DNA from 2 places in the Streptomyces sp. RK62 genome. Region 1 is predicted to be linked to the other one. Evidence: riboswitches for the same ligand, from Rfam matches in the RefSeq annotation. Region 1 holds a riboswitch; the other holds the start of a gene.
The links. A riboswitch is a leader RNA that binds a small molecule or an ion and turns the genes downstream of it on or off. The one in region 1 is predicted to bind cyclic di-AMP.
Positions count from the first base shown of each region.

Region 2: linked by a shared signal. The riboswitch ahead of KBY32_RS10290 (transglycosylase SLT domain-containing protein) and the one ahead of KBY32_RS33350 (C40 family peptidase) in region 1 are both predicted to bind cyclic di-AMP.

Region 1 is NZ_JAGPYD010000025.1:13,874-20,960, forward strand. It holds gene KBY32_RS33330 (8-amino-7-oxononanoate synthase) at 1-37, shown strand, start outside; gene KBY32_RS33335 (DUF397 domain-containing protein) at 92-319, opposite strand; gene KBY32_RS33340 (helix-turn-helix transcriptional regulator) at 329-1,195, opposite strand; partial or broken gene KBY32_RS33345 (ATP-binding protein) at 1,409-1,864, shown strand; gene KBY32_RS33350 (C40 family peptidase) at 1,977-2,450, opposite strand; cyclic di-AMP (ydaO/yuaA leader) riboswitch at 2,454-2,664, opposite strand; gene KBY32_RS33355 (ABC transporter permease) at 3,271-4,287, opposite strand; gene KBY32_RS33360 (TetR/AcrR family transcriptional regulator) at 4,396-5,043, shown strand; gene KBY32_RS33365 (urease subunit gamma) at 5,158-5,460, shown strand; gene KBY32_RS33370 (urease subunit beta) at 5,469-5,780, shown strand; gene KBY32_RS33375 (urease subunit alpha) at 5,773-7,087, shown strand, end outside.
Region 2 is NZ_JAGPYD010000004.1:314,743-321,829, forward strand. It holds gene KBY32_RS10285 (polyprenyl synthetase family protein) at 1-446, opposite strand, end outside; cyclic di-AMP (ydaO/yuaA leader) riboswitch at 1,199-1,375, shown strand; gene KBY32_RS10290 (transglycosylase SLT domain-containing protein) at 1,383-2,117, shown strand; gene KBY32_RS10295 (HAD family hydrolase) at 2,182-3,012, opposite strand; gene fahA (fumarylacetoacetase) at 3,380-4,600, shown strand; gene KBY32_RS10305 (M56 family metallopeptidase) at 4,799-5,737, shown strand; gene recQ (DNA helicase RecQ) at 5,745-7,087, opposite strand, start outside.

The sequences.
Region 1 (7,087 bases):
ACGCGCTGTACAGGTCATCGGTACGACACGACCATGAGTCGGCGTGACACGGCCGGGCGGAACCGGGACGGGCAGAAACGATCAGAAACGGTCAGGACTGGAGTGCGGCCGTGAAGCCCGCCCAGCTCTCGGGGGAGAAGAGCAGCGCGGGGCCGGCCGGATCCTTGGAGTCGCGCACGGCCAGCAGGCCGGTCCAGGGGCCCGCGTGCGGCCGGGCCGTCTCGACACAGTTGTTCGCCCCGGTGCTGTAGCTGCTGCGCAGCCACCGTGCGTCCGGGAGTTCGGTGCTCGACCTGAGGTTCCGAGGCAGTGCGGTCATGGTGCCTCCTTACGCGCCGCCACCTATCGCGGCGATGTGATCCAGCGATTCCTCGGGCGAAAGGGCGTGGAGCCGAAGGGTGTCGAAGGCCTCCGTGTAGGCCTGGAGGTCTTCTTTCCGTTCGAGATAGAGGCTACTCGTCAAGTGGTCGAGAACAACCACATCCAGATCAGAAGTGCTCGAAAATGAGAAGATAACGAAAGGCCCGGTGACGCCGACATGCTCACCGGCCGTGAACGGCAGCACCTGCAGGGTGACTTGGGGCAGCCGCGCCGCCTCCACCAGCCGCTCCAGTTGCCGCCGCATCACCTCGGGACCGCCGACCTCCCGGCGCAGCACCGCCTCGTCCAGCACCGCGCTGAACCGCAGCGGCGGATCGGCCCGCAGCACCTCCTGCCTGGCCAGCCGCACCGCGACCAGCGCGTCGATCCGGTCGTCGGTGCCGTCGTCCGTCCCGCCCGTCGCCGCCCGGGTCACCGCCCGCGCGTACTCGGGCGTCTGCAACAGGCCGGGCACCACGGACGTCTCCAGCGTGCGCATCGCGCTCGCCTGGGACTCCAGACTGATGAAATCCCGGTACGCCGGCGGCAGGACGCCCCGGTAGGCGTGCCACCAGTGGTGCCGCCCGGCGGCGTCGGAGCCGGCCAGCGCCAGCAGCACCTCCCGCAGCCGCGCGTCCCGGACACCGTAGGCGTCGAGCAGCAAGCGCACATCGGCCGGTTTCACCCCGCTGGCACCGGTCTCGATACGGCTCACCTTGGACTGGTGCCAGCCCACCAGGCGGGCCGCCTCCCCACTGGTGAGCCCGGTCCCGGTGCGTAACGCACGCAGTTCCGCGCCCAGTTTCCGGCGGCGTACCGCCGGGCCGTGCTGCATGGGCAACTCCTTACTCCGACCGGGCCGCCCAAATACGGTCTGCCGTCGCAGAGTTCACCGCTTCGAGCGACAGATATATGCATATCTTGGCGGATCGCCACCCGTGACCGCCGCGGTGATGGCAGTCTGGCGGCGAAGCACCAGTCCGGGACCGTACTCGAACCCTCCGCTCCGTGTCGGACTGCGGTCCCGTGGGAAAGGGACGACGTCGCCATGGCAGACCATCTGGAAGCATCCGTCACTCTGCCGAGCGATCCCGCCTCGGTCTCCGCGGCCCGGTCCTATGTGGTCACCACACTCGCCGAGTGGGGACTGCCGTCGGACACGGACACGGCGGACACCATCCGGCTCATCGTCTCCGAACTCACCACCAACGCGGTACAGCACACCCTCGGGCAGTCGCCCACCTTCACGGTGGACCTCGAGCTCGACCGTGACGAGCAGCTGCGCATCGGGGTGACCGACAGTCATCCCCGGTTCCCCAAACGGCTTCCGGCCGCCGTCCAGCAGGACAACGGCCGGGGCATGGTGATCATTCGCTGGCTGACCGCCGAGTGCGGCGGCCGGCTCCGGGTGTGGCCGACCCGTGAGGGCGGCAAGACGGTCTCCATCGAGCTGCCGTGGACCGTACCGGCCTCGCCGGTCACGGTCGCGACGCCGCAGGACCCCCCCTCACAGCCCCGCGGGGCGCCCCACCGGGCGCCCCGCGGCCCGCTCCGCCCCCGTCGGCCCCGGGAGGGTGCCGGCGGGGGTGGGGGCGCCGTCGGCGCCCCCACGAGGGTCACTTGACCCGGCCGTACCAGACGCTCCTGGTCCAGATCTTCTGCAGCCGGACCACGTCACCGCTCTTGGGGGAGTGCCAGATCTTGCCCTTACCCGCGTAGATGCCCACGTGGTAGACGTACGACCCCGAGTGGAAGAACACCAGGTCCCCCGCCTTGCGGTTCGAGGCGGAGATGTGGCGGGTCTTGTTGTACTGCTGGGCCGCCGTGCGGGGCAGCTTCTTGCCGGCCTTCTTGAACGAGTACAGCGTGAGCCCGGAGCAGTCGAACCGGTTCGGCCCCGTGGCGCCCCACTTGTACGGGGAGCCCTTCTTCGAGGCCGCGATCTGAAGTGCCTTCGTCGCCGGTGTGGCGGCCTCCGCCTCCGAGGCGAGACCGGGCGTCACGATCGAGCCGCCCACCGCGGCGAGAGTGAGGGCCGAGGCCGTACCGGCCCTGGCCATGAGCGACGGGACACGATTGAGCGCAGTCATGCGCAACCCTTCGTCAGCCGCCTGTGAAGGATGACCTGTCGGATTCGGGCTGGCGAAGTTGCCCGGCCGCAATGTCGCGGCTTCACCCCAAGGGTTGCTCGGTTCGAACGAACGTCCGTACCGGCGACCCGTCTTGCTCGGGTCCTCCACTCCTGCCGATCCACTCCTGTCGACCGGTCATCCGGGCGGCGGCAGGACTCGGCGTCCGCCCGGATCGCCCCGCCGCTGCGGCGGGGTCTTGTCGTCAGTCAGGGATCTTGGCGCACGGAAGAACGAAAATCCCAACGGAACCGGGGATTTGTGGTGTTACTCACCACTCACCCGTTCGGGTGGACGCTACTGCGTTCGAGGACGGCGACGGATACCCGATGAGCCCCGGACCAGCGGCGGAAGGCTCAACCCGGGCTGCGCGTCCCGTCCCTGACGCAAGCCGTTCGAGCGCGTGGACGGAGTGCGGAATACGCCGATGGGGGGTACGCCATTCGGTCCGTTTCGGCGTGTCGGCGGACGTTCGGAGCCGGGCGGCGTGTCCCGGACGCGGCTGTGGCGCCGTCAACTGTCGGAGCGCGGCACCGGCGTGGCACGAGCCGCGCGGCGCCGCCCGTCCGGGACGCGCGGCGCACGCTCCAGCGCCCGTGCGCACGGTCCCGTCCCGCCCGACGGCGCGTCAGCGCCGGCGCGCCCCCCGGGTGACGGCCGATCAACTCGTCCGCCGGAACCGGGACGTACGGCCGTTCGCGTGGTCACGCCGCGGGAAACGCCGAGGCCGTGCGCCCCCGTCCGCTACAGCGGGGGCGCACGGCCGGTTCGCGGGGCCGGGTCAGGCGGCGGTGGCCGGTTCCCGGGCGGGGGCCGGCTCCGGGCTGGTGGCGTCGGCCTTCAGACGGGCTCCGAGGAGGACCGCGCCGAGGCCGAGGGCGGCCCACCAGGTCAGGGTGAGGGCGGGGCCGACCGCCGCGGCGCCGTCGAAGAAGGACACCGACCGGAGCAGGGTCGTGCCCGCGCCCGGCGGCAGCCACTGGCCGATCGTGCCGACCGGCTCCGGCAGCATCTGGGGCGCCGACGCCGCCCCGGAGAACGGGTTGCCGATCAGCATGACGGTGGCGGCCATCAAGCCGATGCCCGCCGGGCCGAGGAGGGCGGCGAGCCCGGCGACGGCGGCGCTCACGGCGAGGGCCATCAGCGCGAACACCCCGGCCTCCGCCCACCAGTCACCGGTGATCACGCCCAGCCAGCTGTGCGCCAGCGCGGCGGCGATCAGGCCGATCAGGGCGGCCACGCCCACGAGAGCGCCCGCGGCGCCCGGACCGCGCAGCCCCAGCAGGGTGACGGCGGCCCCCGCCGCCAGGCCGGCGAGGGCGAGCGGCAGCACGCTGGAGTTCAGGGCCGCGCCGCGCGGGTCCTTCTCGGGCGCGGGCACCACGTCGACGGTCTCCACCTGCGTCCCCTCGGCGGCCGCCTGTCCGGCCACCGCCTGCTGCAGCAGCTGGGCCACGGCCGGGCTCGCGGCGGACGCGGTCAGCAGCTTCGGCCCCTGGGGCGTCACCACGACCGCGCCGTACACGTCCCGGTCCTCGATGGCCTCGCGGGCGGCCGGCTCGTCGGCGTAGCGGTGCACGTCGAACGCGCCGTCGTGGGCGGACAGCTGCCGCTCCACCTGCGTCACGGCCGCGGCGGGCCCCGCCACGCCGAGCGGGAGGTCGCGCGGCGCGGTGCGGGCGGCCGGCCAGGCGAACGCCCACAGCGCGAGGGCGGCCAGTACGGGGACGAGCACGACCACCGCGACCAGGCGCCGGGGTGCGGGCTTCCTGGGCGGTGTGGCGGACGGCGAGGACATGGGATCTCCCGTGATCTCAAAAAGAAGGATCGTTCGTTTTTGGTGATCCCACCGTGCTCCCCGATGTCGGCGCTTGTCAAGAAGGAATGTTCGTTTTAGCTTGAGGACATGGCCCGCGTATCCCAGGAACACCTCGACGCACGCCGCCGCCAGATCCTCGACGGCGCCGCCCTCTGCTTCGCCCGCAACGGCTTCCACGCCACCTCGATGCAGGACGTGCTCAAGGAGGCCGACCTCTCGGCGGGGGCCGTCTACCGCTACTTCAAGGGCAAGGAGGAGCTGATCGGCGCGATCGTCGCCGAGGTGCTCGGCTCGGTCCGCGCGGCGTTCGAGGAGGCCGCCCGGCAGAGCCCGCCCCCACCGCCGGACGAGCTCGTCGCCTATGTCCTCGGCCACACCCTCGCCGCCCGCGAGTCCCTGGTCGTCGACGGCAGGCCCGCCTTCCCCCGGCTCGTCGTCCAGGTGTGGACGGAGACCCTGCGCAACGACGAACTCGCCGCCATCCTGCGCGAGGGCTACGGCTCGGTGCGCGCCGCCTGGGCCCGGATCGTCGAGGGCTACCAGGAGGCCGGGCTGATGCGGAAGGACGTGGACCCGGACCATGTCGCCCGCACGATGATCGCCTCCGTGCTCGGCTTCATCGCCCAGCAGTCCCTGTTCGGGCCCGCGCCCGTGGACGTCCTGCAGCAGGGTCTGCGCGCCCTGATGAGCATGCGGTACGACGACGCCGCCCCCTCCGGCCCCGCGCGGGGTTAACGCGCCCGAAACGCGGTCCAACTAGCCTGCCGACCCACGTCGTCGGGCCCCCGCCCGAGGGCGTCGGCAACCGGACCCCGCAGGTCCGGAGCGAGGACTGTGAGGTGGGACGCCGTGCAACTGACCCCGCACGAGCAGGAGAGGCTGCTCATCCATGTGGCGGCCGACGTCGCCGAGAGGCGCCGGGCCCGCGGGCTCCGGCTGAACCACCCCGAGGCCGTCGCCCTCATCACGGCGCACATCCTGGAGGGCGCCCGCGACGGCCGTACGGTCGCCGAGCTGATGTCCTCCGGCCGGACCCTGCTCACCAGGGACGACGTCATGGAGGGCATCCCCGAGATGATCCACGACGTCCAGGTCGAGGCGACGTTCCCCGACGGGACCAAGCTCGTCACCGTCCACGACCCGATCGTCTGAGGGCGGCCATGATTCCTGGGGAAGTCCTGTTCGCCGAGGGCCCGATCGCATACAACGAGGGCCGCGAGATCACCCGGCTGACCGTCCTCAACGCCGCCGACCGGCCCGTCCAGGTCGGCTCCCACTACCACTTCGCCGAGGCCAACCCCGGCCTGCGCTTCGACCGCGCCGCGGCCCGCGGCAAGCGGCTGAACGTCGCGGCCGGCACCGCCGTGCGCTTCGAGCCCGGCATCCCCGTCGACGTCGAACTCGTCCCCCTCGCCGGCGCCCGTGTGGTGCCCGGACTGCGCGGGGAGACCGGAGGTGCCCTCGATGCCTGAGATCTCCCGCGCCGCCTACGCCGACCTGTTCGGGCCGACCACCGGTGACCGCATCCGGCTAGCCGACACCGATCTGCTGATCGAGATCGAGGAGGATCGTTCCGGCGGCCCCGGACGCGCCGGTGACGAGGCCGTGTTCGGCGGCGGCAAGGTCGTCCGCGAGTCCATGGGCCAGTCCCGGGCCACCCGCGCGGACGGCACCCCGGACACGGTGATCACAGGAGTGGTGATCGTCGACCACTGGGGGATCGTCAAGGCCGACCTCGGCATCCGCGACGGCCGGATCACCGGCATCGGCAAGGCCGGCAACCCCGACACCATGGACGGCGTCCACCCGGACCTCGTCATCGGTCCCGAGACCGAGATCATCGCGGGCAACGGCCGGATCCTCACCGCCGGCGCCATCGACGCGCACGTCCACTTCATCTGCCCGCAGATCGCCGACGAGGCGCTCGCCTCCGGCATCACCACCCTCGTCGGCGGCGGCACCGGCCCCGCCGAGGGCTCCAAGGCGACGACCGTCACGCCGGGCCCCTGGCATCTGGCCCGGATGCTGGAGGCGATGGAGCAGTACCCGCTCAACATCGGTCTGCTGGGCAAGGGCAACACCGTCTCGCACGAGGCGATGCTCTCCCAGATCCGGGGCGGCGCCGTCGGGCTGAAACTCCACGAGGACTGGGGCTCGACCCCGGCCGTCGTCGACGCGTCCCTCACCGTCGCCGACCGGACCGGCGTCCAGATCGCCATCCACACGGACACCCTGAACGAGGCCGGTTTCGTCGGCGACACCCTCGCCGCCATCGGCGGACGCGGCATCCACGCGTACCACACCGAGGGCGCGGGCGGCGGGCACGCGCCGGACATCATGACCGTGGTCTCCGAGCCGCACGTCCTGCCCAGCTCCACCAACCCGACCCGCCCCTACACCGTCAACACCGCCGAGGAACACCTCGACATGCTGATGGTGTGCCACCACCTGAACGCGGCCGTGCCCGAGGACCTGGCCTTCGCCGAGTCCCGCATCCGGCCGTCCACGATCGGGGCCGAGGACGTCCTGCACGACCTCGGCGCCATCTCGATCATCTCCTCCGACTCCCAGGCCATGGGCCGCGTCGGCGAGGTCGTCCTGCGCACCTGGCAGACCGCGCATGTGATGAAGCGACGGCGGGGCGCCCTGCCCGGCGACGGCCGCGCCGACAACCACCGCGTACGCCGGTATGTCGCCAAGTACACGATCAACCCCGCGCTCGCGCAGGGCCTCGCCCGCGAGATCGGCTCCGTCGAGACCGACAAGCTCGCCGACCTCG
Region 2 (7,087 bases), on a different contig from region 1:
TCGAACGCCTCGGCCTGCACCCGCACCGCCTCCGGCCCGAGGTCGGCCAGGATGTGCGAGGCGCGCGCGAAGAGGAAGTCGCCGGTCAGGACGGCGACGGAGTTCCCCCAGCGGGTGTTCGCGCTGTCCACCCCACGCCGGACCTCGGCCTCGTCCATCACGTCGTCGTGGTACAGCGTCGCCAGATGCGTCAGCTCCACCACCACGGCCGACGGCACGATCCCCGGGGCATACGGGTCCCCGAAGCGCGCGGCGAGCATCACCAGCAGCGGCCTGAAGCGCTTCCCGCCCGCCCGCACCAGGTGCTGGGCGGCCTCGGTGATGAAGGGGACCTCACTCTTGGTGGCTTCGAGCAGTCCCTCCTCGACAGCCGCCAATCCGGCCTGGACATCGGCTTCCAGAGCCTGGTCCCGCACGCTCAGCCCGAACGGCCCGACGACGGTCACGAGGGGTCTCCTGTCTGCTGGTGTCTTTCGGCTGGTTACACGGTTTGTCGATAGGTCGCTGCCATCACTCAAGTCAGCGTATCCGGTCACGTTTCGATCACCGATGCCGCCCACCCGTCCACCACGGGCGACATCGGTTCACGGTCGGTATGTTTTTCGATCACCTGATAAGGGTGGAGATTCATCGATTTATCGGCATGTCACTGTGTGTAGTCGCACCGGCACCCGCCACTCCGTATCGCCGATCACGGACCCGCTCCCTACGGCAGCCCGTCTACCCCGGCCCGCCCCGGAGACGCCCTCTCCGCCACCTCCACCTGTCCGGCCACTCGGCACCCGCACACCCCCGCGCCCGACACCCACTCAACGACGCGCACGGCATGCGAGGTTCCCCGACGCGTCCACAAAACGGACTTTCCGAACTCAAGGGACAGATAGGCGAGCTGGCGACACCCGTCCGACGGGCAGGCAATAAACGGGGAGTTGGAGCCATTGCCCGATTTGCCGTTGTTGTGATCGCCGTGAGTTGGGTCACGCGGCACCGCCCCTCACCCCTTCCCGCCGGAGCCCTTCGTCGCCTTACGGCAAAAGCGAGTTGAGCGTTGGCAACCGCAAAGGATCAAGTACCCCATACACCCCAGACCATGGTCAACTAGCACGTCAGGTGTCTGCGGCACTTGTTCCCGACATGTGCTCTCGCATACGTTCCCGCTCTGTCGGGCGGACGCCGAATCCTGCCGCCGCCCGAGTCATCCACCTACGCACTCACGCACGGCAGGAGCGGGGGACCCAGGTAAGTCGCCGTATCGGACGCCTTGATGGCGGCCCGGTCCGGCTAGGGGTGAAGTCGCGTCGTCGCACGACGGCACGACCGGGCATCTCCCGCCCGAACCCGACAGCTCACCTCGCAGGCGCCGGAGAGGAACGAACAGCGCCATGTCCCGAGGCAAGCACCGCCGCACCCGTACCAGCCCGCTCGCCCGCCGCGTCATCGCCGCCGGCACCGGTACCGCCGCCCTCGCGCTCCCCCTGCTGGGCGCCACCACCGCGAGCGCCGCCGAGCCCGCCAAGGTCTCCACCGTGGCCAAGACCGGCTCGGTCAGCTACACCACCAAGAAGGGCGACACCCTCTACGGGATCGCCGACCGCTACGACGCCCAGGGCGGCTGGCGTCAGCTCTACAAGGACAACCGCAAGGCCATCGGCGACAACCCGCGGCTGATCCACCCGGGTGTCGACCTGAAGGTCCGCGCCACGAAGAAGGCCACGCCGGCGAAGGCGAACACCGCGTCCGCCCCCGTCAAGAAGTCCGCCGTCGCCCAGGCCACCCAGGCCTCCGCGAAGACCTACGCGAACAACCTCGACGGCTGGATCCGCGAGGCGCTGGACATCATGGCGCAGAAGGGGATCCCCGGAAGCTACGAGGGCATCCACCGCAACATCATGCGGGAGTCCTCGGGCAACCCGGCCGCCATCAACAACTGGGACTCCAACGCCGTCGCGGGCACCCCGTCCAAGGGCCTGCTCCAGGTCATCGACCCGACCTTCGCGACGTACCACGTGGCGGGCACCGCGTACGACCCGTTCGACCCGGTCGCGAACATCACGGCCGCGTGCAACTACGCGGCCGCGCGCTACGGCTCGATCGACAACGTGAACGGCCCCTACTAGGCCCCACGTTCCGGCCCGCGTTCCGGCCCCACGTTCCGCCGGGCGCCTCCCCTGTCCGACAGGTCTAGTAGGGGAACTCGGCCAGGCTGCAGGCGAACAGTCTCTCGAGGACGACGGCGATGCCGTCGTCCTCGTTGGACAAGGTGATCTCGTCCGCGACCGCCTTGAGCTCCGGGTGCGCGTTGGCCATCGCCACCCCGTGGGCCGCCCAGTCGAACATGGGGATGTCGTTGGGCATGTCCCCGAAGGCGATCGTCTCGTGCGGGCCCAGACCGAGGTGCTCGGCGGCGAGCGCGAGGCCGGTCGCCTTGGTGATGCCGCATGGCTGGAGTTCGACGGTGCCCGGCCCCGACATGGTGACCGTCGCCAGCGAACCCACCACCGCGCGGGCCGTCGCCGCCAACTCGTCGTCGCTCAGCGTCGGGTGGCGCAGCAGCACCTTGCTGATCGGCTCGCACCACAGGTCGTCGCGGTGCCGCACCCGCACGGCCGGCAGGGTGGGGTGCGGCATCAGATACCCCGGTTCGATGAGCGTGAGCCCGTCGACGCCGTCCTGGTCGACCGCCGCGTACACCTGCCCGACCTCGGCCTCGATCTTGCCGAGCGCGGTCTCCGCCAGGTCCCGCTCCAGGGTGATGGACCACAGCAGACGGTTCCGGCCGACGTCGTAGAGCTGCGCGCCCTGCCCGCACACCGCCAGTCCCCTGCTGCCCAGCAAATCCAGGAGGGGCCGCACCCTGGGCGCCGGGCGTCCCGTCACCACCAGGTGCTGGGCACCGGCCACCGCCGCCTGCGCGAGGGCCGCGAGGGACCGGTCGGAGAGCGTGTCGTCACCTCGGAGAAGGGTCCCGTCCAGGTCAGTGGCGATGAGTGAATATGCGATCGGTGCGGCCATGATCAGAGAATACGGACAGGAAGGCCCATCGACTCGACCTGAACCGGACGGCTGCTCGGTTCACATGAGTTGACACTCGTTCCGGTCCCAGTTGTGTCCATGCGCGCACAACCAACGCCCGTTTATGGCGATTTCGCCCCCACGAGATCTTTCCGAACTTCCTGTCGGCGTTACGGTGGGGCGAGTTGGGGCCGTTTCCTTTGTGACCACGCGTGCGACACCACGGCCGGCCCCGGCGACCTGGGACGGAGCCGATCGCCCTCCCCGGCGTCCCCGGCATATTCACCCTGCCCAAGACAGCCACCTCACCCGTAACGTGGGCCCGACCACATGGCTTACGGAGCGTATGAGAGTGAGGCAGCACCCCATGCCCCCCTTCGATCTCCCCGAGGGCGACCCCTTCGGCGCGCACAACCTGCCGTACGGCGTCTTCTCCCTCCCGGGCACGGACTCCGCGCGCCGGGTGGGCGTCCGGCTCGGCGACCACGTCCTCGACGCGGGCCGCGCGGCCCAGGCCCTCGGCTCGCCGTACGCCCCGCTGCTCGCCCAGGAGTCGCTGAACCCGCTGCTCGCCGCGGGCCGCACCACCTGGTCGGACGTCCGGCGGGCGCTGACCGCCTGGGTGACGGTGCCGGCGCACCAGGAGGTGGTCGCGGACCTGTTCCACCCGCTCTCCTCCGTGACGCTGCACCTTCCGTTCGACGTCGCGGACTACGTCGACTTCTACGCCTCCGAGAACCACGCCCGGAACGTCGGCCAGATCTTCCGCCCGGACGCCGAGGACTCCCTCACCCCCAACTGGAAGCATCTGCCGATCGGCTATCACGGTCGCTCCGGCACGGTGGTCGTCTCCGGCACGGACGTCGTCCGCCCTTCCGGTCAGCGCAAGGCCCCCAGCGACCCGGCGCCGGTCTTCGGCCCGTCCGTCCGTCTGGACATCGAGGCCGAGGTGGGCTTCGTCGTGGGCAAGCCGTCCGCGATGGGCACCCCGGTGCCGCTCCGCGACTTCCGTGAGCACGTCTTCGGTCTGTGCCTGCTCAACGACTGGTCGGCACGCGACATCCAGGCGTGGGAGTACGTCCCCCTGGGCCCGTTCCTCGGCAAGTCCTTCGCCACGTCGGTGTCGGCCTGGATCACCCCGCTGGACGCCCTGGACGAGGCCAGGACGGCACCGCCCGAGCGCACGCACCCCCTGCTGCCGTACCTCGACGACTCCGGCGACGAGGCCGAGCCCGGCGGCTACGACCTGCGGATCACCGTGACCGTCAACGGCCATGTGATCTCCGAGCCCCCCTTCTCCACCATGTACTGGACGGGCGCCCAGCAACTCGCCCATATGACGGTGAACGGCGCCTCCCTGCGCACCGGTGACCTGTACGGCTCCGGCACGGTCAGCGGCCCCACGGAGCGCGAGCGCGGCTCCCTCCTGGAGCTGACCTGGAACGGCCGCGACCCGCTGGAACTCCCGGACGGCAAGCGGACGTTCCTCGAGGACGGCGATGTGGTCACCCTGTCGGCGTGGGCGCCCGGGCCGGGTGGCGTGCGGGTGGGCCTGGGCGAGGTCACCGGCCGGATCGTGGCCGGCTGAGGCACGGTCACCGAGTGAGCGGGTGAGCCTGTCGAGTCGGTCACGACCGTGGCTCCGTCGGCTCTTTCCCGCTGACTCCCGCCGGGCTCACCGTCATACTGGCTGGCGGTGGGAAGCGCGTCCCTCGGGGCGATCGCGGCCCACCGCCCCGCACCGTCGTCCGCGCACCTTCCTTCACCAGGATCCGGAGCCTCCGGCATGACCGTCTGCCTGCTCCTGCTGAGCATCGTCGGCCTGACGGCCGCCATTCCCGTCCCGCGTGCGCTGACCCGGGCCGCCTGGCCGGAACGGGACCCCGTGGTCGCGCTGTGGGTGTGGCAGTGCCTCGTCGCCACCGTCCTGCTGTGCTGCCTCACGGCGCTCGCCCTCGGTACGGCCGCCGTCTTCGGCACCGCACGGGCCCAGTTGTTCGCCCCGGCGCCGCCGTCCGTGACGGAGGCGTACGACCTCTCCGCGGCGCCGGCCTGGTCCGCGCTCCTCACCCTTCTGCTGGCGTGCGGGGCGGCCTGGACGACCGCGATGCTGGGACGCGAGCTGGTCGAGGCGCGCCGGCGGCGCGGCCGCGCCCGGGCCCAGCTCCGCGAACGCGCCCCCGACCTGCCGGCCGGCCTCGGCTCCACCCGCGGCCCGCTGCTGGTGCTGGAGGACGAGTACCCGGACGCCTGGTGGATGCCGGGCAGCCCACCGCAGCTGATCGTGACCACCGGCACCCTGCACCGCCTCACGGACCACCAGCTCGACGCCGTCCTCACCCATGAGCGGGGCCACGCCCGCGCCCACCACGACTGGCTGCTGCACCTCTCCACCGCGCTCGCCACCGGCTTCCCCCGCGTCCCGTTGTTCGCCCACTTCTGCGACCAGACGCACCGCCTGGTCGAACTGGCCGCCGACGACACGGCGTCCCGCCGCTGCGGCCATCTGACGACGGCCCTCGCCCTGATCGAGCTCAACCAGCACCGGGGCGTGCTGTCCTGCGCCTCCACCCACCGGCTGCTGGGCGAACGCGTCGACCGTCTGCTGCAGCCGCCCCCGCGCCTGGGCCGCCGCGACCGCGCGCTGACCACGACCCTGGCGGCCCTGGTCCCGCTGGTCCCCCTGCTGATCACCTTCGCGCCAGGGCTCCTCACCCTGTCCTAGCCGGGGCTCACTCCCAGCCGTCGGGCTCCGGCTCCTCCTGCGCCCAGTCGAAGTCGTCCGCTGCGGGTCGGTCCACGGACCGCGGTGCGGAGTCCGATGCGGAATCCGGAGCGGAAGCCGGAGCGGAAGCCGGAGCGGAAGCCGGAGCGGACTGCGGGGCGGCCTCGGCGGCTCCCGGCGCCGTCAGTCCCGCCAGCACCTCGACCACCCCTTCCCCGTACGTCGCCCGCTTCTTCTCACCGACGCCGCTGATCCCGCCCAGCTCGGCCACCGAGGTGGGCCACACCGTGGCGATCTCGCGGAGCGTGGCGTCGTGGAAGATGACGTACGCCGGGACGCCCTGTTCCTTCGCCTGTTCGGCGCGCCAGGCGCGCAGGGCCTCGAAGGCCGGCACCAGCTCCTGCGGCAGCTCGGCGGCGGGGCTCTTGGCCTTGCGGTCGCCGCGTCCGGAACCGGAGCCCGAGCGCGTGGACGCCGGCTTCTTCGGCTCCTTGCGCAGCGGCACCTCCCGCTCCCGCCGCAGCACCGAGCCGCTGTCCTCGGTCAGCACCAGCGTGCCGTACTCCCCCTCGACGGCGAGCAGGCCCTGGGCCAGCAGCTGGCGGATGACGCCCCGCCACTCGCCCTCGGTCAGCTCCTCGCCGATGCCGAACACGGAGAGCTGGTCGTGGTCGAACTGGATCACCTTGGCGGTGCGCCGGCCCAGCAGGATGTCGACGATCTGCAGCGCGCCGAACTTCTGCCCGCGCTCGCGCTGCAGTCGCACGATCGCCGACAGCACCTTCTGCGCGGCCACGGTGCCGTCCCAGGTCTCGGGCGGCGTCAGACACGTGTCGCAGTTCCCGCAGGCGCCCGCCTCGGGGTCCTGGCCGAAGTAGGCGAGCAGCTGGCCGCGCCGGCACTGGACCGTCTCGCACAGCGCCAGCATCGAGTCCAGATGGGCGGCCGCCCGGCGCCGGAACGCCTCGTCGCCCTCGCCCAGCTGGATCATCTTGCGCTGCTGGATGACGTCGTTGAGGCCGTAGGCCATCCAGGCCGTGGAGGGCAGGCCGTCACGCCCGGCGCGGCCGGTCTCCTGGTAGTAGCCCTCGACGGACTTGGGCAGGTCGAGGTGGGCGACGAACCGTACGTCCGGCTTGTCGATGCCCATGCCGAAGGCGATGGTCGCCACGACGACCAGGCCCTCCTCGCGCAGGAACCGGGACTGGTGGGCCGCGCGCGTCGCCGCGTCGAGGCCCGCGTGGTACGGGACCGCCTCGATGCCGTTGCGTGAGAGGAACTCGGCGGTCGCCTCGACCGACTTCCGGGACAGGCAGTACACGATGCCCGCGTCGCCGGTGTGCTCCTCGC